One region of the Streptomyces sp. NPDC102451 genome, then DNA from elsewhere that is predicted to be linked to it. Evidence: riboswitches for the same ligand, from Rfam matches in the RefSeq annotation. Region 1 holds a riboswitch; the other holds the start of a gene.
What was found. A riboswitch is a leader RNA that binds a small molecule or an ion and turns the genes downstream of it on or off. The one in region 1 is predicted to bind glycine.
Positions count from the first base shown of each region.

Region 2: linked by a shared signal. The riboswitch ahead of gcvT (glycine cleavage system aminomethyltransferase GcvT) and the one ahead of gcvP (aminomethyl-transferring glycine dehydrogenase) in region 1 are both predicted to bind glycine.

Region 1 is NZ_JBIWKD010000011.1:219,673-231,622, forward strand. Features, by position in the region: gene ACIRD8_RS24440 (PhzF family phenazine biosynthesis protein) at 1-261, shown strand, start outside; gene ACIRD8_RS24445 (CPBP family intramembrane glutamic endopeptidase) at 318-1,097, opposite strand; gene ACIRD8_RS24450 (glutamate-cysteine ligase family protein) at 1,193-2,698, opposite strand; gene ACIRD8_RS24455 (hypothetical protein) at 3,189-3,803, shown strand; gene ACIRD8_RS24460 (DUF5999 family protein) at 4,094-4,300, shown strand; gene gcvP (aminomethyl-transferring glycine dehydrogenase) at 4,371-7,256, opposite strand; glycine riboswitch at 7,449-7,544, opposite strand; gene ACIRD8_RS24470 (PRC-barrel domain-containing protein) at 7,678-8,049, shown strand; gene ACIRD8_RS24475 (DNA polymerase IV) at 7,971-9,452, opposite strand; gene ACIRD8_RS24480 (MerR family transcriptional regulator) at 9,525-10,142, opposite strand; gene ACIRD8_RS24485 (bifunctional nuclease family protein) at 10,311-10,784, opposite strand; gene ACIRD8_RS24490 (MerR family transcriptional regulator) at 10,838-11,581, opposite strand; gene ACIRD8_RS24495 (FHA domain-containing protein) at 11,629-11,950, opposite strand, start outside.
Region 2 is NZ_JBIWKD010000008.1:4,363-16,312, forward strand. Features, by position in the region: gene glyA (serine hydroxymethyltransferase) at 3-1,262, opposite strand; gene gcvH (glycine cleavage system protein GcvH) at 1,282-1,659, opposite strand; gene gcvT (glycine cleavage system aminomethyltransferase GcvT) at 1,750-2,871, opposite strand; glycine riboswitch at 3,014-3,111, opposite strand; gene ACIRD8_RS19730 (AAA family ATPase) at 3,285-3,974, shown strand; gene ACIRD8_RS19735 (enhanced serine sensitivity protein SseB) at 4,162-4,938, shown strand; gene ACIRD8_RS19740 (enhanced serine sensitivity protein SseB C-terminal domain-containing protein) at 5,092-5,886, shown strand; gene ACIRD8_RS19745 (ABC transporter permease) at 6,241-7,233, shown strand; gene ACIRD8_RS19750 (ABC transporter substrate-binding protein) at 7,278-9,038, shown strand; gene ACIRD8_RS19755 (ABC transporter permease) at 9,129-10,118, shown strand; gene ACIRD8_RS19760 (ABC transporter ATP-binding protein) at 10,115-11,203, shown strand; gene ACIRD8_RS19765 (ABC transporter ATP-binding protein) at 11,200-11,950, shown strand, end outside.

The sequences.
Region 1 (11,950 bases):
GCCGAGGACCCCGCGGGCGGATACGACTTCGTCTCGCGCGGCTTCTTCCCCGCGGTCGGCATCGACGAGGACCCGGTGACCGGCAGCGCCCACACCGCCCTGGCGCCGTTCTGGTCGGCCAGGTTCGGCCGCGACGACCTCGTCGGCCTCCAGGCCTCAGCCCGCCCGGGCCTGGTCCGCACCTCGCTGCGCGGTGAGCGCACGCTGCTGACCGGCGGCGCCGTCACGGTGATCGACGGGGAGCTGCTCGCCGGACTCTGAGCGCTGGGGGGGGCCGGGCCGGCCGCTCACGGGGCGGGATCGGCTCACGAGGCCACTCAGGGAGTGGGCAGCCAGCCCACCTTCCCCGCGAGCAGCGCGTAACCCACGAACGCCCCGATGTCGAGCAGGGCGTGCGCGACGACCAGCGGCCCGACCCGCCCCCATCGCCTGTACAGCAGCACGAAGACGACGCCCATGACCATGTTCCCGACGAAACCGCCGATCCCCTGGTACAGGTGGTAGGAGCCGCGCAGCACGGAACTCGCCACCAGGGCGGCCATCGGCGTCCATCCCAGCTGCCCCAGCCGGCGCAGCAGATAGCCGACGACGATGACCTCCTCCACGAGGGAGTTCTGCACCGCGGAGAGGATCAGTACGGGGAACTTCCACCACACCTCGGGCAGCGACTCCGGGACCACCGTGAGGTTGAACCCCGCGGCCCGGGCCACCAGGTAGAACGCCAGCCCCGCGCTGCCGATCCCCGCCGCGACCAGTGCGCCCCGGCCCAGGTCCGTCCCGGGCCTGGTGCGGTCGAGGCCGAGGGTCCGCAGACCGGCCTTCTCCCGGATCAGCAGATGGGCCACCAGCGCGACCGGCACCAGGGCCGAGGCGATGCCGAACAGCTGCCAGGCCAGGTCCAGCCACGGCCGCCCGGGGGCGTACGACCCGTTCAGCGTCGCCGCCTGGTCCTTGAGGCCCCCCGGCTTCGTCAGCGACCCGATGAAGCTGATCAGGGCGGAGACCCCACTGGCCCCGAGTGAGAGAGCCAGCACGAGCAGGGTTTCCGACCCGAGGATCCGCCGGGACACCCCCTCGTGAGGAATGGATTCAGCCACGCGCCCCGCCTCCACCTGTACTCCTGCCGTCAGCCGTACGTCGTCATAGCTTGCCCGACGGGGCCGGGGCGGCGGGACACCGGGAGGCGTCCTCCTCAGGGGGCGGGAAAGCCGATGGGCCAGGTGTGCACGGGCTCACCCACCTGCATCAGCTCCCCGTAGCGCCGGGTCGTCGCCGCGAGCGCACCCTCCCGTTCGAGGCCCGCCTCCAGGGCGCGGTGGTACGTGTCGACCTGCCAGGACGCTCCGTTGGCGCGGAGCCTGCAGCGCTCCTCGATGACGCCGAGGTAGCGGTCGCGGTCCGAGGGCTCGATGTTCCAGGCGTCGAGCCCGGCGGCCGCGAGCGGCAGCAGTTCGTCCCGTACGAGCTTGACGGCGGGCACCTTCGCCACGCCCCCGGAGCGTCCGGGGCGTGGCCAGAGCAGCTCGGCGTCGATCCCGTGGCGGCAGGCGGCGTCGAAGTTCTCGGCCGCCGCTTCGAAGGGCAGCTTGCTCCACACCGGCCGGGACTCGTCGGCGAGCGCGCGCACCAGTCCGTAGTAGAAGGCCGCGTTGGCGATCACATCGATGACCGTGGGGCCGGCGGGCAGGACCCGGTTCTCCACCCTGAGATGGGGCACGCCGTCGGCCAGCCCGTACACCGGGCGGTTCCACCGGTAGACCGTGCCGTTGTGCAGGACGAGTTCGGCCAGGTTCGGCACGCCCCCCGCATCGAGGACCCGCAGCGGATCCTCCTCGTCGCAGATCGGCAGCAGCGGTGGGTAGTAGCGCACGTTCTCCTCGAAGAGTTCGTACGCCGAACCGATCCAGCGCTCCCCGAACCAGGTCCTGGGGCGCACCCCCTGATTCCGGAGTTCGGGCGGCCGCACGTCCGTGGCCTGCTGGAACAGCGGGGGCCTCGACTCGCGCCACAGCTCCTTGCCGAACAGGAAGGGCGAGTTGGCCCCGAGGGCGATCTGCACGGAGGCGATGGCCTGGGCCGCGTTCCAGACGTCCGAGAATCGGTCCGGCGTCACCTGCAGGTGCAACTGGACCGATGTGCAGGCCGATTCGGGGGCGATCGAGGCAGAGGTCGAGACCAATCGCTCGACGCCCTCGATATCGAGGACGAATTCCTCGCCGCGCGCTGCCGCCATTTGGTCGTTCAGGAGCGTGTAGCGGTCGACGTCGGACAGGTTCGCCGAAACCACGTCGTCCCGGCCGAGGGTCGGCAGGATGCCGATCATCACGATCCCGGCGTCGACCTCCGCGGCCTTCCGGTGCGCATAGGCGAGCCCCGTACGCAACTCCTCGGCCAGCTGATCGAAAACCCGGCCGCTCAGCCGGTGGGGAAGAATGTTTACTTCCAGGTTGAACATCCCCAGTTCCGTCTGAAAATCCCGGCTGGCGATGCGCTGGAGCACCTCCGCATTCCGCATCCTCGGCATGCCGTCCGCCCCGGCGAGATTCAGCTCGATCTCCAGCCCCATGAGATTCCTGGGGCGATCGAACCTCCGCTCCGACAGGAGCCTCTCCAGTCCCGCCAGGCACTGGGTGAGCTTCTCGCGGTACGCCTGCCGATCGGACGCGGCAAAGGCACCCGCCACGACCTTCTCGCCCATCGAAGGGTCCCTCCTCGAGTGGGCGGCCCGCGGCACAGGCCGCTCGTATCACGATCGATAATGCCCCGCCGAGATGATCCGTAACGCCCACACGGCCGACGGGCACCCAGTAGTCTGGTGACTGAAGCCGGAGGCACATTCCGAAGGCATGGGGCATATGCAGTTTGCCCGGTTGACCTGCACGGTGGAAACACGGATGAGTTTCAGCCTACCGCCGCATCGGGAAAACACCTGGCAGTGCGGGTGGGAAGCAGTCCGAATCCACAGAAACCGCACAATACAAAGGCCGAGATCCCCCTTGCGCGCAATATGCGGGACGGGTAGCCGAAACACCGTGTGAACATTTGTCGTATAAACTCTGCGGACGAGGCAGAGAGTTGACGCACCGGCCCGTCCGCCCGTCACCGGCCTTCCTCTGGCCCGCACGCCGACAGCGCCGTCTGCACCCGCCCACGCTCCACCGTGTCTCCGAAGTGAGAGGCGACCCACTATGCCGCTGCATGTTTCCCCGGCCCCAGCGCCAGCCCTGCGCAGCGTTCTCGCGGCACTCGGTTCTCCCACCGCAGTCCGCGAGGCCCATACGCCCGCTCTCCGGTCCGTCCAGGGATCTCTGAGCCCCGAACTCCCGCTCCCGGTCCACGTACTGGACCGGATCGTGCCGAACGACGCCGCACCGCGCACCCGTCTCGCCGGCTGGCGCTTCCTGATCCGCAGCGGTGAGCGCGCCGTCGCCGCCGCGGACACCATGCTCACCGCCGACGGCTGGACCTTCTCGCACTTCTTCGAGGGGCCGTACATCGTCTCCACGGAACTCGCCGTACGACAGGCGGAGTCGACGACGACGCACTACCAGCCGCGTCTGCTGTCGGTACCTGAGCTGTACATGTTCACGCTGTGGCTGCACCACGACATCGAGGCCGACGCGGGCGGCGGCGCACTCGCCCCGACCGATGTGCTGGTGCCGCTGGCACCCGCTCCGCCGGGCATCACGGCCCACCGTCCGCACCGGGTCGCGGATCTGCTCCCGGTCATGACACTGCGTGTCACCCCGGCGCCCCTCCCGGACCTTCCGGAACTCCCCGGCCTCCTCGGGTCGCCCGCCTGACACCCTCTCCGCACACGCGCCCCTGCCGAGCTGCTCGGCGGGGGCGCGCCCGTACCCGTCCGGACTAGTCCGGTCAGGTCACCCCGAACCATCCGAACGGACAGCCCAGTTGGATCGAACCGTCCGGCCGGGTGACGCGTCATGGGAGGAGAACAGCAGCTGCCGCGAAATCCCTGCGGAGAGACGCCCGTAGGGCAACACTGGGACCGGACCGACTTGATACGGGGGCGGCCATGAACACCTCGTCCAGCCGCAGGACACTCGAATCGACGCAGCGAAAGAACCCACCCATGTGCCAGCACCAGCCACCCTGCCCGACCGCCGACTCCAACGACCGGGAAGCCGCACGCCTGACGGCCCACCACCCGGAACAGGGCTGGAGCCTGTTGTGCAACGGCGTCCTGCTCTTCGAGGACACCGGTGAGCTGCTCCCGGACGGGCAGATCATCGCCCCGCACCGTCCACTCAGGAGCGGCCAGGTGATGAAGGCCGCCTGACCGCGGCGTACGGAACACGGGGGCCGGCCCGGAGAAGTCTCCGCACCGGCCCCGACGCGTGTCCGCGTGCCTACTGGTCGTACGCGTCCAGCGGCGGGCAGGAGCAGACCAGGTTGCGGTCACCGAACGCACCGTCGATCCGGCGCACCGGCGGCCAGTACTTGTCGGAAGGCGTCACACCGGCCGGGAAGACCGCCTCTTCACGGGTGTAGCCGTGGTTCCACTCGCCACCGAGCGCCGCGGCCGTGTGCGGGGCGTTGCGCAGCGGGTTGTCGTCCGCGCTCCACTCACCGGAGGCGACCTTGTCGATCTCGCCGCGGATGGCGATCATCGTGTCGCAGAACCGGTCGAGCTCGGCCAGGTCCTCGCTCTCCGTCGGCTCGATCATGAGCGTCCCGGCCACCGGGAAGGACATGGTCGGCGAGTGGAAGCCGTAGTCGATCAGCCGCTTGGCGATGTCGTCGATGCTGACGCCGGTCGCCTTGGAGATCGGCCGCAGGTCCACGATGCACTCGTGCGCGACCAGACCGGCCGGGCCGTTGTAGAGGACCGGGAAGTGCGGTTCGAGGCGCTTGGCGATGTAGTTGGCCGCGAGTACGGCGACCTGCGTCGCACGCTTCAGGCCCTCGCCCCCCATGAGACGTACGTACGCCCATGAGATCGGCAGGATGCCGGCGGAGCCCCAGGGAGCGGCCGAGATCGGGCCGACACCGGTCTCCGGGCCGGCCGCGGGCTGGAGGGGGTGGTTGGGGAGGTACGGCGCCAGGTGGGCGCGCACCCCGACCGGTCCCACACCGGGGCCGCCGCCACCGTGCGGGATGCAGAAGGTCTTGTGCAGGTTCAGGTGGGAGACGTCGCCGCCGAAGTGGCCGGGCTTGGCGAGACCGACCAGCGCGTTGAGGTTGGCGCCGTCCACGTAGACCTGGCCGCCGGCGTCGTGCACCTCGCCGCAGATGTCGGCGACGTGCTCCTCGAAGACGCCGTGCGTGGAGGGGTAGGTGATCATGAGGACGGCGAGCTCGTCGCGGTGGGCCGCGATCTTGGCCCGGAGATCCTCTATGTCGACCTCGCCGTCGTCGGCGGTCTTCACCACGACGACCTTCATGCCGGCCATCACGGCGCTCGCGGCGTTGGTGCCGTGCGCGGACGACGGGATCAGGCAGACGGTGCGCTGGTCGTCGCCGTTGGCCCGGTGGTACGCCCGTACGGCCAGCAGGCCGGCGAACTCGCCCTGGGAGCCGGCGTTGGGCTGGATGGACACGGCGTCGTAGCCGGTGACCTCGGCGAGGCGCTCCTCCAGCTCACGGATGAGGGTGAGGAAGCCCTGCGCCTGCTCGGCCGGCGCGAAGGGGTGCAGCGCGCCGAACTCGGGCCAGGTGATCGCCTCCATCTCGGCGGTCGCGTTGAGCTTCATGGTGCAGGAGCCGAGCGGGATCATGCCGCGGTCCAACGCATAGTCGCGGTCGGCGAGCTTGCGCAGGTAGCGCAGCATCGCGGTCTCGGAGCGGTGCTGGTGGAAGACCGGGTGCGTGAGGACGGTGTCGCTGCGGAGGAGTCCCCCGGGCAGTGCGTCGGCCGTGTCGGCGTCCAGGGCGTCGATGTCGCCGCCGGCCCCGAAGGCCGCCCAGACGGCGGCGATCCGGGTGCGGGTGGTCGTCTCGTCGCAGGCGACGGAGACATGGTCGGCGTCGACGAGACGGAGGTTCACACCGCGCTCACGTGCGGCGGCGACCACGTCGGCGGCACCGCCCGGAACACGGACGGTCAGGGTGTCGAAGTACGCGTCGTGCACGACCTCGGTACCCGCGGCCCGCAGCCCCTCGGCCAGGATGGCGGCGTACCGGTGGGTGCGCCGGGCGATCGTCCGCAGCCCCTCGGGGCCGTGGTAGACGGCGTACATGCCGGCCATGACGGCGAGCAGCACCTGGGCGGTGCAGATGTTGCTGGTGGCCTTCTCGCGGCGGATGTGCTGCTCGCGGGTCTGCAGGGCCAGCCGGTAGGCCTTGTCGCCGTCCGCGTCGACGGAGACTCCGACGAGGCGGCCGGGCAGGCTGCGGGCGAACTTCTCGCGTACGGCCATGAAGCCGGCGTGCGGTCCGCCGAAGCCCATCGGGACTCCGAAGCGCTGGGTGGTGCCCACGGCGATGTCCGCGCCCAGCTCGCCGGGCGAGGTGAGCAGCGTCAGGGCCAGCAGGTCGGCGGCGACGGACACGATGGCGCCCAGTTCGTGCGCCTGCTCGATGACGGGCTTGATGTCGCGCACGGCGCCGGAGGCGCCCGGGTACTGGAGCAGCACACCGAAGACACCGCGTCCGGCGATCTCCGCGGGGATGCCGTCGGTGAGGTCGGCGACGACGACCTCGACACCGGTCGGCTCGGCGCGGGTCTCGATCACCGCGACGGTCTGCGGCAGGGTGTCGGCGTCGACCAGGAAGACGCCGCCCTTGACCTTGCCGACCCGCCGTGCGAGCGCCATGGCCTCGGCGGCGGCCGTGCCCTCGTCGAGGAGCGAGGCGCCCGAGGTCGGCAGGCCGGTGAGGTCGGCGACCATCGTCTGGAAGTTCAGGAGGGCCTCGAGCCGCCCCTGGGAGATCTCGGGCTGGTACGGCGTGTAGGCCGTGTACCAGGCGGGGTTCTCCATGACGTTGCGCAGGATCACCGGAGGGGTGAACGTGCCGTAGTAGCCGAGCCCGATCATCGGTGCGAGCACCTGGTTACGGTCGGCGAGGCTGCGCAGCTCGGCCAGGACCTCCGCCTCGGTGCGGGCCTCGGGGAGGTTCAGCGCCTCGGCACTCCTGATCACGTCGGGCACCGCGGCGGCGGTGAGCTCGTCGAGGGAGCCGTAGCCGACCTGGGCGAGCATCTTCGCCTGGGCCCCGGCATCGGGACCGATGTGGCGCTGCTCGAACGGAATGCCCTGCTCCAGCTGGGAGAGCGGAGTGCGACGGGGGGTCATGGTGGAGGCCTCCTGGTCTGTGACGACCTGCGAGGGGCGCCACGGCGTGGCTGCCCGAACGGCCTCCCCATCTGTCATCTCGACCTGAGAGCTTCACCGGGACGCCCTGGGGCGTACCGGCTTTCACCGTCGGTGAGGGTGGTACCCGCCGCGGCATGTGCCGCACGGATCCGCCCTGCTTTCCAGAGTGACCTCGTCCGTGCGGTACGGGGGCCTGAGAGATTCCGGGGAGGAGTTGCTCCTTCGGCGCCTCCGGATCGCTCCGGAGGACTCTCCCGCACAGGGTCAGCAGCCGTGTCCCAGCCTACCAGCGGGGTCGGGGCGGGCCGTCTCGAGTGGCCGACTGCCCGGATCTGGCCTTTCGTAGAGCCTGTGGAGCAGCCGCGACCACCTGATGCCGTCGTGACCAGTGGGAGGCACCGTGCAGACCGACATCGATCCGCGCAGCCTGATCGGCCGCAAGGCCTTCGACCGTCAAGGTGCCAAGATCGGAACGGTGGACGAGGTCTATCTCGACGACGCCACCGGGGTCCCCGAGTGGGCCGCCGTACGCACCGGTCTCTTCACCAGGGACGCCTTCGTCCCGCTGGAGCCGAGCGAGGTCGTCGACGGCGCGCTCGTGATCCCCTTCGAGCGGGCCCTGATCAAGGACGCGCCGGACTTCGGCGTGGGCCGCCATCTCTCTCCCGAGCAGGAACTGCAGCTCTACCGCCATTACGGACTGGACGCCTCCCCCTCTCCCGGCCCGGCTCCCGACAGGGACTTCGGCAGGCTCGCCGGCCACGAGGAGTAGTCCACCGGGTCCCGCACCAGGCGCAGCGGCTCGGCAGGCCGCAGCTGCGGATCGTCGACACGGAAGGTGCGCACCCGGCCGGGCGGCGTCCACGGTTCCTCGAAGCGCACGGTGACCCGGCCGACACCGCTGCCCTGCACCCAGCCGTGGCCGTGGACCTCGTGGCGTACGTCGTGTCCGGCCGGCCAGCGCCGCGAGGCCAGTTGCTCCTCGCTGTCCCGGGCGTCCTCCCCGGCCTGCTCGTCCACGGTGCGCTCCTGCTGCTCGTCCGGGGCCGCGGGGCCGGGCGATTCCCCGGCAGCGTGCTCCGCGGCGGCGTGCTCCGCCGCATCGGCGGCCTGCGCGAAGAGATCCTCCTGTGTGAAGTCCGCCAGCCCCGTGACACCGACTCCGAGCAGCCGGACCCCGCCGGTCGTGTCCACGGCCTCCAGAAGCCGCGCAGCGGCCTCCCTGACCACCGTGGGGTCGTCGGTGGGGCCGCGCAGCGTCTCGGACCTGGTGAGCGTCGAGAAGTCGTAGCGGCGCACCTTGAGGACGACGGTCCGCCCGGACCGGCCGGCACCCCGCAGCCGCTGCACGCACCGGTCCGCGAGCCGCTCCACCTCCGCCCTGACGCGCACCCGGTCGTGCAGGTCCACGTCGAAGGTGTCCTCGACCGACACGGACTTGGCGTCCCTCTCGGCGACGACGGGGCGGTCGTCGAAGCCCTGCGCCATGCGGTGGAGCGCGACGCCGTGCGCCTTGCCCAGCAGCCGCACGAGCTCCGCCTCGCCCGCCTCCGCGAGGTGACTGACGAGGGTCATGCCGGCCCGCCGGAGATGGTCGCCGGTCGCGGGCCCCACTCCCGGGAGGATGCGCACGGACATGGGGGCCAGGAGCTCACGCTCGGTGCCGGGCTCGATCAGCAGCAGACCGTCCGGTTTCGCCTCCTCGGAGGCGATCTTGGCCAGCATCTTGGAACCGGCGAGACCGACGGAACCGCTGAGTCCGGTGACGCCTCTGATGACCGTGCGCAGCTGCCCGCCGATCGCGCGCGCGGACGCCGAGTCGTCGGCGACGCCGCCGGCTTCCAGGTCGACGAAGGCCTCGTCGAGGCTGAGCGGCTCGACGAGTGGTGACAGCCGTCCGAGCAGCTCCATCACCTGGTCGCTCACCGTCCGGTAGAGCGCGAAGCGCGGGACGAGATACGCCGCGTTGGGCGCGAGCCGCCGCGCCTGTGCCATCGGCATCGCCGAATGCACTCCGAGACGCCGCGCCTCGTACGACGCGGTGGCGACCACGCCGCGCATCCCCAGCCCGCCGACCACCACCGGTTTGCCGCGCAGGCTCGGCTTCGCCGCCTGCTCCGCAGAGGCGTAGAAGGCATCCATGTCCAGATGCAGGATGGTGGGCGCGGCTCTCACAAGGACCGATGCTGCCCTACGCCACTGACAACCGCCCCGCCCCGCGCACGCGTCGCGCCGTACCCCGGTGACTCAGCCCGCGCGATTACGCCGCCGCGCCAGTTCGTCGGCGGGGTTGTGACCGATCAGGGTCTCCCCGGTGTCGACACGCTCTCCGTGGAGCTGGGAGAGCGCCGCGTCGACGTCCCGCCACACGACACCGACGGCGATCCCGAAGACGCCCTGGCCGCCCTGGAGCAGATTCACGACCTCGTCGGGCGAGGAGCACTCGTAGACCGTCGCCCCGTCACTCATCAGGGTCATCCGCTCCAGATCCGTGAATCCGCGGGCTCTGAGGTGCTGCACGGTGGTCCGGATGTTCTGCAGAGCGACACCCGTGTCCAGGAACCGCTTGACGATCTTGAGGAGGACCACGTCACGGAAACTGTAGAGACGCTGTGTCCCCGACCCGTACGCCGGACGTACGCTCGGCTCCACGAGTCCCGTACGCGCCCAGTAGTCGAGCTGTCGGTAGGTGATCCCGGCCGCTGCGCACGCCGTCGGCCCCCGATAGCCGATGTCCCCTGCCACTGCCACACCGTCCGCTGCCACCACCGCCGGCTGAACCGGCTGTCTGATGGAGTGGTCGGCCGCACTGCCGTGCTGCCGGTACGGCCCACCCGCAGCCGTACCGTCGCCGCTGCTTCTCACGCCGACCTCCGTCCTTGACCTGCCACCTCGAAGGTAGGCAGTCACCAGGGGTGCGTCAACGATCGCCACACTCGGCACGCCGAGTGATAATCACCCTGAGGGTGGTTTCCCGTGACTGATTTCCGGGAACGGCTTGTCGGATGCGCTGACACCGCCTCCGCGGACGGTCTACTGGCTGTTGGTCCCGAAGTCCTCCGGCGAGATCTGGTCGAGGAACTCGCGGAACTTCTCCACCTCGTCCTCCTGCTCGTCAGGGATGGCGATACCCGCGTCGTCCAGCACCCCGTCACTGCCGTAGATCGGCGTGCCGGTGCGCAGGGCGAGCGCTATGGCGTCGGACGGCCGCGCGCTCACCTCGACCCCGCTGGCAAAGACCAGCTCCGCGTAGAAGACCCCTTCCCGCAGGTCCGTGATGCGGACCTCGGTGAGCTCCTGGCCCACGGCCTCGAGCACATCCTTGAAGAGATCATGGGTCAGCGGCCTGGCCGGAGCCATGCCCTGCTGGGCGAAGGCGATCGCGGTCGCTTCCCCAGGGCCGATCCAAATAGGGAGGTACCGGTCGCCTCCCACTTCACGCAGGAGCACGATCGGTTGGTTGGAGGGCATTTCCACCCGGACACCCACAACGTCGAGCTCGTTCACACAGCAACCCTAGGACGTGCCCGCCATGTTTGGATAGTCGGGCTCCTCCGCCCTCAGTGGAAGCTTGCCTTCAGGGCGGTCTGCACGAGCGCGGCATGGAGCCTGACGGAGAGGTCCGCGAGCTCCTTCGCAGTGGCCTCCGCATGGGCTCTGGTCTGCGGATTCCGGTGCCGTCGCAGGGGTGCCACCACCTGCTCGACCAGCCCGGCCTCGCGTTCAGCGGCCGCTCTGACGGCCCGCAGGTGCCGAGGTTCCAGACCGAATCTGCCCAGATCCGCCACCAGCCGCGCCACGGTCACCGCCTCGGCGTCGTAGCTCCCGCCGGCGGCGGGCACGATCAGCCCGTACGCCTCCCACTCGTCGAGCTGCTCCTCGCTGGCCTCGGTGGCTGCCAGGAGCTCGGCGCGTCCGAGACGGGAGGCAGTGGCCTGCCCCAGGTCCTGGTCCCGCAGGGCGTCGGCAGGATCGCCCTGAGCGCCACCGGACGGCAGAGCCACCTGCTCGCCCCGCGCCAGGGCCTCCAGGTGCTCACGGATGACCTTGAGCGGCAGGTAGTGGTCCCGCTGCATGCGCAGCACCTGCGCCAGCCGCTCGACGTCGGCGGGGCTGAACTTCCGGTAGCCCGACGGCGTCCGCTGGGGCTCGATGAGCCCCTCCGTCTCCAGGAAGCGGATCTTGGAGATGGTGACTTCGGGAAACTCGTCGCGCAGCTGCAGAAGCACCGTGCCGATGCTCATCGCGCGCTCGCCCGCGGCGGCGGTGCCGTGGCCGGCACCGCCTGTCGGTGTTCGCAGCATGGGCCTTCCTGGGGGTGTCCCCCCGGACGGAGAAGTCCGGGGGAGGGTCACACGCCCCGCTGGCTCGCGTAGAAGACCAGCCGGTACTTTCCGATCTGGACTTCGTCGCCGTTGGTCAGCGCGACGGAATCGATGCGCTCGCGGTTGACGTAGGTGCCGTTGAGGCTGCCGACGTCGCCCACGGTGAAACTACCGTCCGGACTCCTGCGGAACTCCACATGACGCCGCGACACGGTCACGTCGTCGAGGAAGATGTCGCTCTGCGGGTGACGGCCGGCCGTCGTGAGGTCACCGTCGAGCAGGAAGCGGCTGCCGGAGTTCGGACCGCGTCGCACCACCAGCAGCGCGGAACCCGCAGGCAGGGCGTCG
Region 2 (11,950 bases), on a different contig from region 1:
GACTACTTGATGCCGGGGTACAGCGGGAACTTCTCGGCCAGAGCGATCACGCGCGCCTTGAGGTCGTCCGCGTCGTACGTCGGCTTCAGCGCGGCCGCGATGATCTCGGCGACCTCGGTGAAGTCCTCGGCCCGGAAGCCGCGGGTGGCCAGCGCCGGCGTACCGATGCGCAGGCCCGAGGTGACCATCGGGGGCCGCGGGTCGTTCGGGATGGCGTTCCGGTTGACCGTGATGCCCAGCTCGTGGAGCCGGTCCTCGGCCTGCTGGCCGTCCAGCTCGGAGTTGCGCAGGTCGACCAGGACCAGGTGCACGTCCGTACCGCCGGAGAGGACGGATACGCCCACCTCGGTGACGTCCGGCTGCACCAGGCGCTCGGCGAGGATGCGGGCGCCGTCCAGGGTGCGCTGCTGGCGCTCCTTGAACTCGTCGGTCGCCGCGACCTTGAAGGAGACCGCCTTGGCCGCGATCACGTGCTCCAGCGGGCCACCCTGCTGACCGGGGAAGACCGCCGAGTTGATCTTCTTGGCGAGCTCCTGTGTCGACAGGATCACGCCGCCGCGCGGACCGCCGAGGGTCTTGTGCGTGGTGGTGGTGACGACGTGGGCGTGCGGCACCGGGTTGGGGTGCAGACCCGCGGCGACCAGACCGGCGAAGTGCGCCATGTCGACCATCAGGTACGCGCCGACCTCGTCCGCGATGCGGCGGAAGGCGGCGAAGTCCAGCTGACGGGGGTAGGCGGACCAGCCGGCCACGATGAGCTTCGGCTTCGACTCCTTGGCGAGGCGCTCGACCTCGGCCATGTCCACGACGCCGGTGTCGTCGACGTGGTACGGGACCACGTTGTAGAGCTTGCCGGAGAAGTTGATCTTCATGCCGTGGGTCAGGTGACCGCCGTGGGCCAGGTTCAGGCCCATGATCGTGTCGCCCGGCTTCAGCAGCGCGAACATCGCGGCGGCGTTGGCCTGCGCACCGGAGTGCGGCTGGACGTTCGCGGCCTCGGCGCCGAAGAGCGCCTTGATGCGGTCGATCGCGATCTGCTCGACCACGTCGACGTGCTCGCAGCCACCGTAGTAGCGGCGGCCGGGGTAGCCCTCGGCGTACTTGTTCGTGAGGACGGAGCCCTGCGCCTCCATGACCGCGACCGGAGCGAAGTTCTCCGAGGCGATCATCTCGAGGGTGGACTGCTGACGGTGGAGCTCGGCGTCGACGGCGGCGGCGACGTCCGGGTCCAGCTCGTGGAGGGAGGAGTTGAGAAGCGACATCAGTTAAGTCCCTAAGGTCTCAGTTGCCGGAGAACGCGGTGTACTCGTCGGCGGAGAGAAGGTCCTTCGGCTCCTCCGCCACGCGCACCTTGAACAGCCAGCCGCCCTCGAAGGGAGCGGAGTTCACCAGCGACGGGTCGTCCACGACGTCCTGGTTGGCCGCGGTCACCTCGCCGGTCACCGGCGAGTACAGGTCGCTGACCGACTTGGTCGACTCCAGCTCACCGCAGGTCTCGCCCGCGGTCACCGTGTCACCGACCTCCGGGAGCTGGGCGTAGACGACGTCACCGAGCGCGTTGGCCGCGAACTCGGTGATACCGACCGTGGCCACGCCGTCCTCGAGGGCCGACAGCCACTCGTGCTCCTTGCTGTACCGCAGCTGCTGGGGGTTGCTCATGACCTGAATTCTCCTGTACGCGGGGGAGTGCTGATGAACGGTGGTCTTACGGTGTGAGACACGACTGCGTCACGTGCGCGGCGCGCGGTGTCACTTACGGCGCTTGTAGAACGGCAGCGCCACGACCTCGTACGGCTCGTGCGTGCCCCGGATGTCGACGCCGACACCCTCGGTGCCGGGCGCGGCGTGCGCCGCGTCCACGTAGGCCATGGCGATCGGCTTGCCCAGGGTGGGCGACGGCGCACCCGAGGTGACCTCGCCGACGACCTCCCCGCCCGCCACTACGGGGTAACCGGCGCGCGGCACCCGGCGGCCCTGGGCGACCAGGCCGACGAGCTTGCGGGGCGGGGTGGTCCCGGCCCGCTCGGCCGCGGCGGCCAGCGCCTCGCGGCCGACGAAGTCGCCCTCCTTCTCGAACTTCACGACCCTGCCCAGGCCCGCGTCGAAGGGCGTCAGCGCGGTGGTCAGCTCGTGCCCGTACAGCGGCATGCCCGCCTCCAGGCGGAGCGTGTCACGGCAGGAGAGCCCGCAGGGGATCAGGCCGTACGGGGCGCCCGCCTCGGTGAGGGCCTTCCACAGCTGCTCGGCGTGGGCCGGGTCCACGAAGAGCTCGAAGCCGTCCTCGCCGGTGTAGCCCGTACGGGCGATGAGCGCGGGGACACCGGCCACCGTTCCGGGGAGGCCGGCGTAGTACTTCAGGCCGTCCAGGTCGGCGTCCGTGACCGACTTCAGTACGGCGGGGGAGTCGGGGCCCTGGACGGCGAGCAGCGCGTACGCGTCGCGGTCGTCCCGCACCTCGGCGTCGAAGCCGCCGACGCGCTCGGTGAGGGTGTCCAGGACGAGCTGGGCGTTGCCCGCGTTGGCGACCACCATGTACTCGGGGGCCTCGGCGTCCGCCAGGCGGTAGACGATCAGGTCGTCCAGGATCCCGCCGTCCTCCGCGACGATCATCGTGTAGCGGGCCCGGCCCACGCCGACGGTGGCGATGTTGCCGACCAGCGCGTAGCTCAGGAAGGCCGCGGCCTGCGGGCCGGTGACGGTGATCTCGCCCATGTGCGACAGGTCGAACAGGCCGGCCCGGGTGCGTACGGCGTTGTGCTCGTCGCGCTCGCTGGCGTACCGCAGCGGCATGTCCCAGCCGGCGAAGTCGGTCATGGTCGCGCCCAGGGACCGGTGCAGGGCATCGAGGGCGGTGAGACGGGCAGTGCTCATGGACATGGCTCCAGGGCATGACGACAGGGGGTGGTTCCCTCCCCATCTGTCATCGGAACCTGAGAGGTTCGCCGAGAGCCCCTGAAAGGGTCCGGCTTGCACCTTGGGTGGAGCCGCAGAGCGGCCCGCTTTTCAGATCTGCCTCATCCACGCGGTACGGGGCCTGAGAGATTCAAGGGAGGAACTTGCTCCTTCGGCGCCCGGCGCACACAGTGACCGGGACTCTCCCGCGCGGATTCAAACGGCCGGTATGCAGTTGGCGGGGTCATCATCGCACGCATTGCGGGAGAGTGGGGCGTCCTGGTCCGCACCGGCGAAAGCCCCGACACGTACGGGTGGAACCGGTTGTGCCGCATTACCTTTTCTTTACACTTCTTGGGCAGGTCAGTGGGTGACTCGGCAGGGGGAGGGCGATGACGTTGCAGCGCTACGCGACCACCGCGGGGGCGGCACGCGGTGCGATGCCCCGGCAGCCGGGCGTCCCGGACCGGGAGCCGACGGGCGGGCACGCCCCGGTGGTGCGTGATCTGCGGGGCCGGGGCGGCCGGGTGCCGGGCAGCCTGGACTTCGCGGCCGGCGATGTGGTGGTGGTCTCGGGGCTGCCCGGCAGCGGGAAGTCGACGCTGATCCGGCGGGCGGTCCAGGAGCACGCGATCGACTCCCAGGACGCCAGGGACCGCTGGGCGGCGGCCGTGCCCGGCTTACTCCCGTACGCCCTCTACCGCCCCCTGGTGCGCGCCGCGCACTACGCCGGGCTGTGGCGGGCGCTGCGCTCGGGCGGATCCGTCGTCGTGCACGACTGCGGTACGCAGGCCTGGGTGCGGCGCTGGCTGGCGCACGAGGCCCGGCGGCGGGGCGGCGGCCTGCACCTCGTCCTGCTCGACGTCACCCCCCTGGTGGCCAGGCAGGGGCAGCGGGAGCGCGGGCGCGGGGTGTCCGGATACGCGTTCGCCCGGCACCGGCGCGCCGTCGGCCGGCTGCTGCGGGACACCGAGACCGGCCTGCTGCCGCCGGGGTGCGCCTCGGCGGTGCTGCTCGACCGGGACGCGGCGGCGGCGATCGGCCGGATCTCGTTCCCGGAGGCGCGGCTCCCGCAGCGGTAGGCCGCGCAGGCGTCACCGTTCGCATACGCACAGTTCGCAGGTGTCCGGCAGGCCGTCCGGTATCTGGACGGTGCCGTGGACAGGTGCGGTGGACCGGGCACCGCACCTGCCTGCGGCGCTGCCTTCGTGGCGCGACCCGGTCTATGGTTTCAGCCGCACCGCATGGCGAGAGAGGGACACAGACACCGTGGACATTCCGGCTCAGGCCCAGGCCCCGTCGCATCCGTCGCAGGGATGGCCGGCCAATGAGCTCGAAGAAGTGCTCAGCGCCTCGCTCGGCGTACCCGGGGCGGGCGGACGGCTGGTCGAGGTGCTGGGCCGCAGCCAGGTCTGGGTGCCCCTGCCGAACGGCGGCGGGCCCGACAGCACCGGCCTCGACCTGCCGACGGTCGACATCGACGGCGGCGCGTACGTCCCCGTGTTCAGCTCCGAGGCCCAGTTCCTCCAGTGCGTCGGCACGCATCTCTCCTTCACCGTCGCGCCCGCACGCGAGTTCGCCCGCGGTCTGCCGCCACAGCTCGGTATCGCGGTCAACCCCGGCGGTGCCGTCGGGGTCCCCCTGCCGCCCGGAGCCGTCGCCGAGCTCTGCCGGGCCGGGCGCACCCCGCTGGACGGCCCCGCGAGCGGCGGCCGGGTGCGGCTGTACGAGCCGGACTGGAAGGAGGACCCCGTCGACTTCCTCTCCGCGGTGTCCGCCGAGTTCCAGGAGACCGGGGTCGTGAACACCGCGCGCCGGACGCTGGCCAGCATCGAGGGCGACAGCCCCGTCCTCATAGTCGGAGTCGAGGCCGCCGTGTGGGACGCCGCCGCGCAGAGCGCCCCGCTGGAGGCCCTGGGCCGCGCACTGGGCCGGGTCCAGGTGCCCTGGCCGGTCAATCTCGCCCTGCTCGACGTGGCCCAGGACCCGGTCGGCGACTGGATGCTGGAGAAGGTACGCCCGTTCTACCGGCGCGACGCGTACTGAGAGCGGGGACCCCGGTCACCACGTGGCGTCAAGCCGGTGTCAGAGGCGGCGCATAAGCTGGTTGGATGACGAGGCCGCCCCGTGTGCCCGGGAGTGGCGCCACAGCACCGCGCTCCATGCGGAACAGCGGAACGAAGAGGGGCGGGACCCAGGGTGAGTGCGTCAGGCGCCGCGGCGGCCGGGCAGGTCGAGCACATGCTTCGCCAAGTGACCCCCGAGCGCCTCGACGCGTACGAGTCGCTGCTGCGCTCCCTGGCCGACGGCCAGGTCTGGATGCTGCTCTGGCACGGCACGGCGGGTTCCCCCGACGCCCAGTACGGCAACATGGAGGTTGGAGGCCTGGGTTACGCCCCGTGCGTGACCTCCGCCCAGGAGCTCTCGGCCAGCGGCTGGAACCGGGCCCACGAGGTGACCACGGGCCGCGACATCGCCCGTTCCCTCTTCCCCGACCGCTGGGGGATCTGGCTCAACCCGCATGCCCCCGGCGGCGGTGTCGGCATCCCGTGGCTGGATCTGCGGCGCATCGCCACCGGCCTCGACCGGATGCCCGCGGGACCGCTGCGGCTCACCGAACCCGCCATCGAGCTCCCGCAGTTCTACGCCCTGCTGTCGCAGAACGCCCACCGCACCTCCGCCGTCCGCGCGCTGCGCCGGGCCTGGGTGCAGCCCGCGCTGGGCGCCCCGTACCTCGCGATCGGGCTCGACCTCTACGACAACGGCCGGCCGGCCGTCGACGCGGCCCGCGCGATGATGCAGCAGTCGATCGGTGTGGTCCCCGAGGGGCTGCCCGTCTCCACGGTCTCGCTGTCCGACGAGTACGACCCCGTCGCGATGTGGCTGAACGCCAACTCGCGGCCGTTCTACGACCGGGAGGCGCACGCCCCGGCACCCGCCGCCACGGGGTACGGCTACCCGCCGGCCACCGGCCCGGCCCCGCACGCGTACTGAGGAAGCGTCAGCGGCCCATGGGGTCGAGAGGCAATTAGTGGCCTATTCAACGCTGTTGGGCGTCATGCCCGTTATAGCGGATTAGTGACCGAGTGGTCCGCTCACCAAGCACAGCTGTCCGCATAACGGAAGGTGCTTGGCAGCATCACGTTTGAGCAAACATTCCCTGTCAGGTCTGGCGGGTGATCGCAAAGTGGTTGAAGACTCCACACAGCAGGTGCTCCATGCCCGGCGAACCCCTCTTTCAAACAGGGTCAGTTCGGCATGCATGATCGCATCTGTCATGTTTTGTTAGAGCCGCTACAGCGGCGGTCACAGGCCGGCCACCGTCGGCCGAGAGGGGTCTCCAGCGCAATGACGGCACCTATCGAGACCACCAGGGCGGATGCGCAGCCCGAAGCGGTGCTGGAAGGCGCGGGCCGCAAGGAGATCGAGGGCCGCTCGCTCGGCCGCATCGCCTGGACCCGCTTCAAGCGGGACAAGGCCGCAATGGCCGGTGGCATCGTTGTCGTCCTGCTGATCATCACCGCGGTGCTGTCCAAGCCGCTCCAGTCGCTCCTGGGGCTCGACCCCAACGCCTTCAACCAGAGCCTGGTCGACCCCGTCATGCTGGCGCCCAAGGGCGCCCTGGGCGGCATCAGCTGGGACCACCCCCTCGGAGTGGAACCGCAGACCGGCCGCGACATCCTCGCGCGCATCCTCGAAGGCTCCTGGGTCTCCCTCGTGGTCGCCGTCGGCTCCACGCTGCTGTCCGTCGTCATCGGTGTCGTCATGGGCGTCGTGGCCGGGTTCTACGGCGGCTGGGTGGACAGCTTCATCAGCCGGCTGATGGACACCTTCCTCGCCTTCCCGCTGCTGCTCTTCGCGATCTCGATCTCCGCCTCCCTGCAGGGCAATGCCTTCGGGCTGGAAGGGCTCACGCTGCGGATCGCGGTCCTGATCTTCGTGATCGGCTTCTTCAGCTGGCCCTACATCGGGCGCATCGTCCGGGCGCAGACCCTGTCGCTGCGTGAGCGGGAGTTCGTCGAGGCCGCCAGGTCCCTGGGCGCCCGCGGGCCGTTCATCCTCTTCCGCGAGCTGCTGCCGAACCTGATCGCGCCGATCCTCGTGTACGCGACGCTGCTGATCCCCACGAACATCCTCTTCGAGGCCTCCCTGTCCTTCCTCGGCGTGGGTATCGCACCGCCGCAGGCGTCCTGGGGCGGCATGCTCACGCAGGCGGTCGACCTCTACGAGGTGGACCCGATGTTCATGGTCATCCCCGGTATGGCGATCTTCATCACCGTGCTGGCCTTCAATCTGCTGGGGGACGGGCTGCGTGACGCACTCGACCCTCGTGGCAAGTAATCGCGGCAGTGCCGCACCGGACTAGCGAGGGGGCTTTCCTCAGCATGCAGAACAGAAAGACAGCAGCGGCCATAGCCGTGGCCGTAGCGGTGTCGCTCGGCGCATCGGCGTGCAGCAGCAGCGACTCGGGCGGTGACGGAAACGGCGGTGGGGGCAACGCCAAGGCCGACGCGGCGCTGACCAGCGTCGTCAACGCGACCGACAAGAAGGGAGGGACGGTCACTCTGGAGCACGCGAGTGGTCCGGACTCCCTGGACCCGGGCAACACGTACTACGGCTGGGTGCAGAACTTCTCCCGCCTGTACGCCCGTTCCCTGGTGACCTTCAAGCCGGCCGCCGGCAAGGAGAGCCTGGAGGTCGTGCCCGACCTCGCCACCAGCCTCGGCAAGGCGAGCGCGGACGCCAAGACCTGGACGTACACGCTCCGCGAGGGCGTGAAGTTCGAGGACGGCACGGAGATCACCTCGAAGGACGTCAAGTACGCCGTCGAGCGCTCCAACTTCGCGCCGGAGGCCCTGTCCAACGGCCCGACGTACTTCAAGGCGTACCTCGACGGCGGCGACAAGTACAAGGGTCCGTACAAGGACAAGTCGGCCGAGGGCCTCAAGTCCATCGAGACCCCGGACGACCACACGATCGTCTTCAAGCTGAACAAGCCGTTCGCGGACATGGACTACCTCGCGGCGTTCTCGCAGACCGCCCCGATCCAGCAGAAGGCCGACACGGGCGCCAGCTACGTCCAGAAGATGGTCTCCTCGGGTCCGTACAAGGTCTCGGCGTACGACGAGAGCAAGGGCGCCACGCTGGTCCGCAACCCGGAGTGGGACCCGAAGACGGACCCGATCCGCAAGGCGCTGGCCGACAAGGTCGAGCTCAAGTTCAACGTCAACGCCACCACGATCGACGACCACCTGCTCAACGACGCCATCACCGTGGGCGCCGAGGGCACGGGTCTGCAGTCCAAGACCCAGCCCAAGGTCCTGGCGAAGTCCGCCGAGAAGGCGAAGACGGACAACCCGTACGCCGGCGCCCTCCAGTACCTGGCGCTGAACGTCAACGTGAAGCCGTTCGACAACGCCGAGTGCCGCAAGGCCGTCCAGTACGCGGTCGACAAGCAGAGCATGGTCGACTCCATCGGCGGCTCCGTCAAGGGCGACCCGGCCACCACGGTCATCCCGCCGTCCGTCGCCGGTTACAAGAAGTTCGACCTGTACCCGTCCGAGGGCAACAAGGGTGACGTCGCCAAGGCGAAGGAGCACCTGACCAAGTGCGGTCAGCCCAAGGGCTTCAAGACCACTCTGACGGCGCGCTCGGACCGTCCTGACGAGATCACCGCCGCCACGCAGCTCCAGGGCAGCCTGAAGGCGATCGGCATCACCGCCGAGATCAAGCAGTTCCCGGCCGACAAGTACTTCACGGACTTCGCGGGCGTCCCGGACTGGGTCCACAAGAACAAGGTCGGCATGATGATGATGGCCTGGGGTGCCGACTGGCCCACCGGCTTCGGCTTCCTCGACCAGATCGTGAACGGCTCGGCCATCAAGCCCTCCGGCGGCACGAACCTGATGGAGCTCGACGACAAGGTCATCAACGACCTCCTCGTCAAGGGCATCGGCACCGTCGACACCACGGAGCGCAACGCGACGTGGGGCGAGGTCGACCAGAAGGTCATGGAGAACGCCTCGGTCGTTCCGCTCTTCTACCGCAAGAACCTGCTCTACCGCCCGGACTCCGCGGCGAACGTCACGGTCACGGACGCGTACCTCGGCATGTACGACTACGTGCTGATGACGTCCACCAAGTAACACCTGTTCATCGACAGCATCCCCTGAAAGGCAGGTGAAGGCGCCGGGCCGGCGGGCGTACCCCGTCCGCCCGCCCGGCGCCGCACGGCTGTGGCTGCGTACATCATCCGACGCGTATTCGCCGCGGTGTTGCTGCTGCTGGTGGTCAGCGCAGTCACGTTCGCGATCTTCTTCCTGGTCCCCCGCCTCGGCGGGCAGACCCTCGACTCGATGGCCGCCCAGTACGTCGGGAAGAGCCCCGACCCGGACGTCATCGCCGCGGTCAAGAAGAACCTGGGGCTCGACCAGCCCCTGTACCTCCAGTACTGGAACTTCGTGAAGGGCATCGTCGTAGGCGCCGACTACCAGTTCGGCCCCGACCCCGTCACCTGCAACGCCCCGTGCTTCGGCTACTCCTTCAAGACCCACACCGAGATCTGGCCCCAGCTCGTCGACCGTGTCCCGGTCACGCTGTCGCTGGCCGTCGGTGCGGCTGTCCTCTGGGTCGTCTCCGGTGTCGCCATCGGCGTCCTCTCCGCCCTGAAGCGGGGCTCGTTCTTCGACCGCCTCTCCATGGGCGTCGCCCTCGCCGGCGTCTCGCTGCCGATGTTCTTCACCGGCCTCGTCGTCCTGGCGCTCTTCGGCAACGGGGAGTACGTACCCTTCGCCGACGACCCGGTCGCGTGGGCGGGCAGTCTCGTCCTGCCCTGGTGCACGCTTGCCCTGCTCTACTCCGCCCTCTACGCCCGGCTCACCCGGGCCGGGATGCTGGAGACGATGGGCGAGGACTACATCAGAACCGCGCGGGCCAAGGGCCTCCAGGAACGCAAGGTCGTCGTCAAGCACGGCCTGCGCTCCGCGCTCACCCCGCTCGTCACGATCTTCGGCATGGACTTCGCGCTGCTGCTCGGCGGCGCCGTCATCACCGAACGGGTCTTCTCCTTCCAGGGTCTCGGCGCCTTCGCCATCCAGGGCGTGACCACCGCCGACCTGCCCAAGGTGATGGGCGTGACCCTGGTCGCCGCCTTCTTCATCGTCATCTGCAACCTGCTGGTGGACCTCGTGTACGCCGCGATCGACCCCCGGGTGAGGCTCTCATGAGCGACGCAATCAAGAAGGACTCCCCGGCGGCGGACACCGTTCCGGCGCCGCGGTCCGGCGACGACAAGGAATTCCTTTCCGTACGCAACCTCAGCGTCCACTTCGACACCGACGACGGCCTGGTCAAGTCCGTCGACGGTGTCAGCTTCGACCTGAAGGCCGGTCAGACCCTCGGCATCGTCGGCGAGTCCGGCTCCGGTAAGTCCGTGACCTCGCTGGGGATCATGGGCCTGCACACCTCGGAGCGCGCCCGGATCGGCGGTGAGATCTGGCTCGACGGCGAGGAGCTGATCGGCGCCGGCCCCGAGCGCGTACGCAAGCTGCGCGGCCAGAAGATGGCCATGATCTTCCAGGACCCGCTGTCCGCCCTGCACCCGTACTACAGCATCGGCGCGCAGATCGTGGAGGCCCACCGGGTCCACAACAAGGTCGACAAGAAGGCCGCGAAGAAGCGCGCGATCGAGATGCTCGACCGTGTGGGCATCCCCGAGCCGCACCGCCGGTACGAGGACTACCCGCACCAGTTCTCCGGCGGTATGCGCCAGCGCGCGATGATCGCGATGGCCCTGGTCAACAACCCGCAGCTGCTCATCGCCGACGAGCCGACGACCGCCCTCGACGTCACCGTCCAGGCGCAGATCCTCGACCTCATCCGCGATCTGCAGAAGGAGTTCGGCTCCGCGGTCGTCATGATCACCCACGACCTCGGCGTCGTCGCCGAGATCGCGGACAACCTGCTCGTGATGTACGCGGGACGGTGCATCGAGCGCGGCAGCTCCGAGAAGGTGTTCTACGAGCCCCAGCACCCCTACACCTGGGGCCTGCTCGGCTCGATGCCGCGCATCGACCGGGAGCAGACCGAGCGGCTCATCCCGGTCAAGGGCTCGCCGCCCAGCCTCATCAACGTCCCGTCGGGCTGCGCCTTCCACCCGCGCTGCCCGTACGCCGACGTCCCGCCGGACAACATCACCCGCACCGAGCGTCCGGAGCTGCAGCAGGTCAGCGACGGGCACTACTCGGCGTGCCACATGTCGCGTGAGCAGCGCGACCGGATCTGGACCGAAGAGATTGCGCCGAAGCTGTGACTGATCTGAACAAGAAGACTCCCGCGTCTCCCGCGGCCGGGTCGGACGGGTCGGGGTCGGACGGCTCCGAGCCGCTCCTCAAGGTCGACAACCTGGTCAAGCACTTCCCGATCACCAAGGGCGTGCTGAAGCGCAAGGTCGGTGCGGTCCAGGCCGTGGACGGGCTCACCTTCGACGTGCGCCCCGGGGAGACCCTGGGCGTCGTCGGCGAGTCGGGCTGCGGCAAGTCGACCATGGGCCGGCTGGTGACCCGCCTCCTGGAGCCGACCGGCGGCACGGTCGAGTTCCAGGGCCGCGACATCACGCACATGTCCGCGGGGAAGCTGCGGCCGATGCGCCGCGACATCCAGATGATCTTCCAGGACCCGTACGGCTCGCTGAACCCGCGCCACACGGTCGGCGGGATCGTCAGCACCCCCTTCCGGCTCCAGGGCGTCAAGCCCGAGGGCGGTGTGAAGGCGGAGGTTCAGCGGCTGCTGGAGCTGGTGGGGCTCAACCCCGAGCACTACAACCGCTACCCGCACGAGTTCTCCGGCGGCCAGCGCCAGCGCATCGGCATCGCGAGGGCGCTCGCGCTGAAGCCGAAGCTGGTCGTCGCGGACGAGCCGGTCTCGGCGCTGGACGTGTCGATCCAGGCGCAGGTGGTGAACCTGCTGGACGACCTCCAGGACGAGCTCGGGCTCACGTACATGATCATCGCGCACGACCTGTCGGTGATCCGCCACGTCTCGGACCGGATCGCGGTCA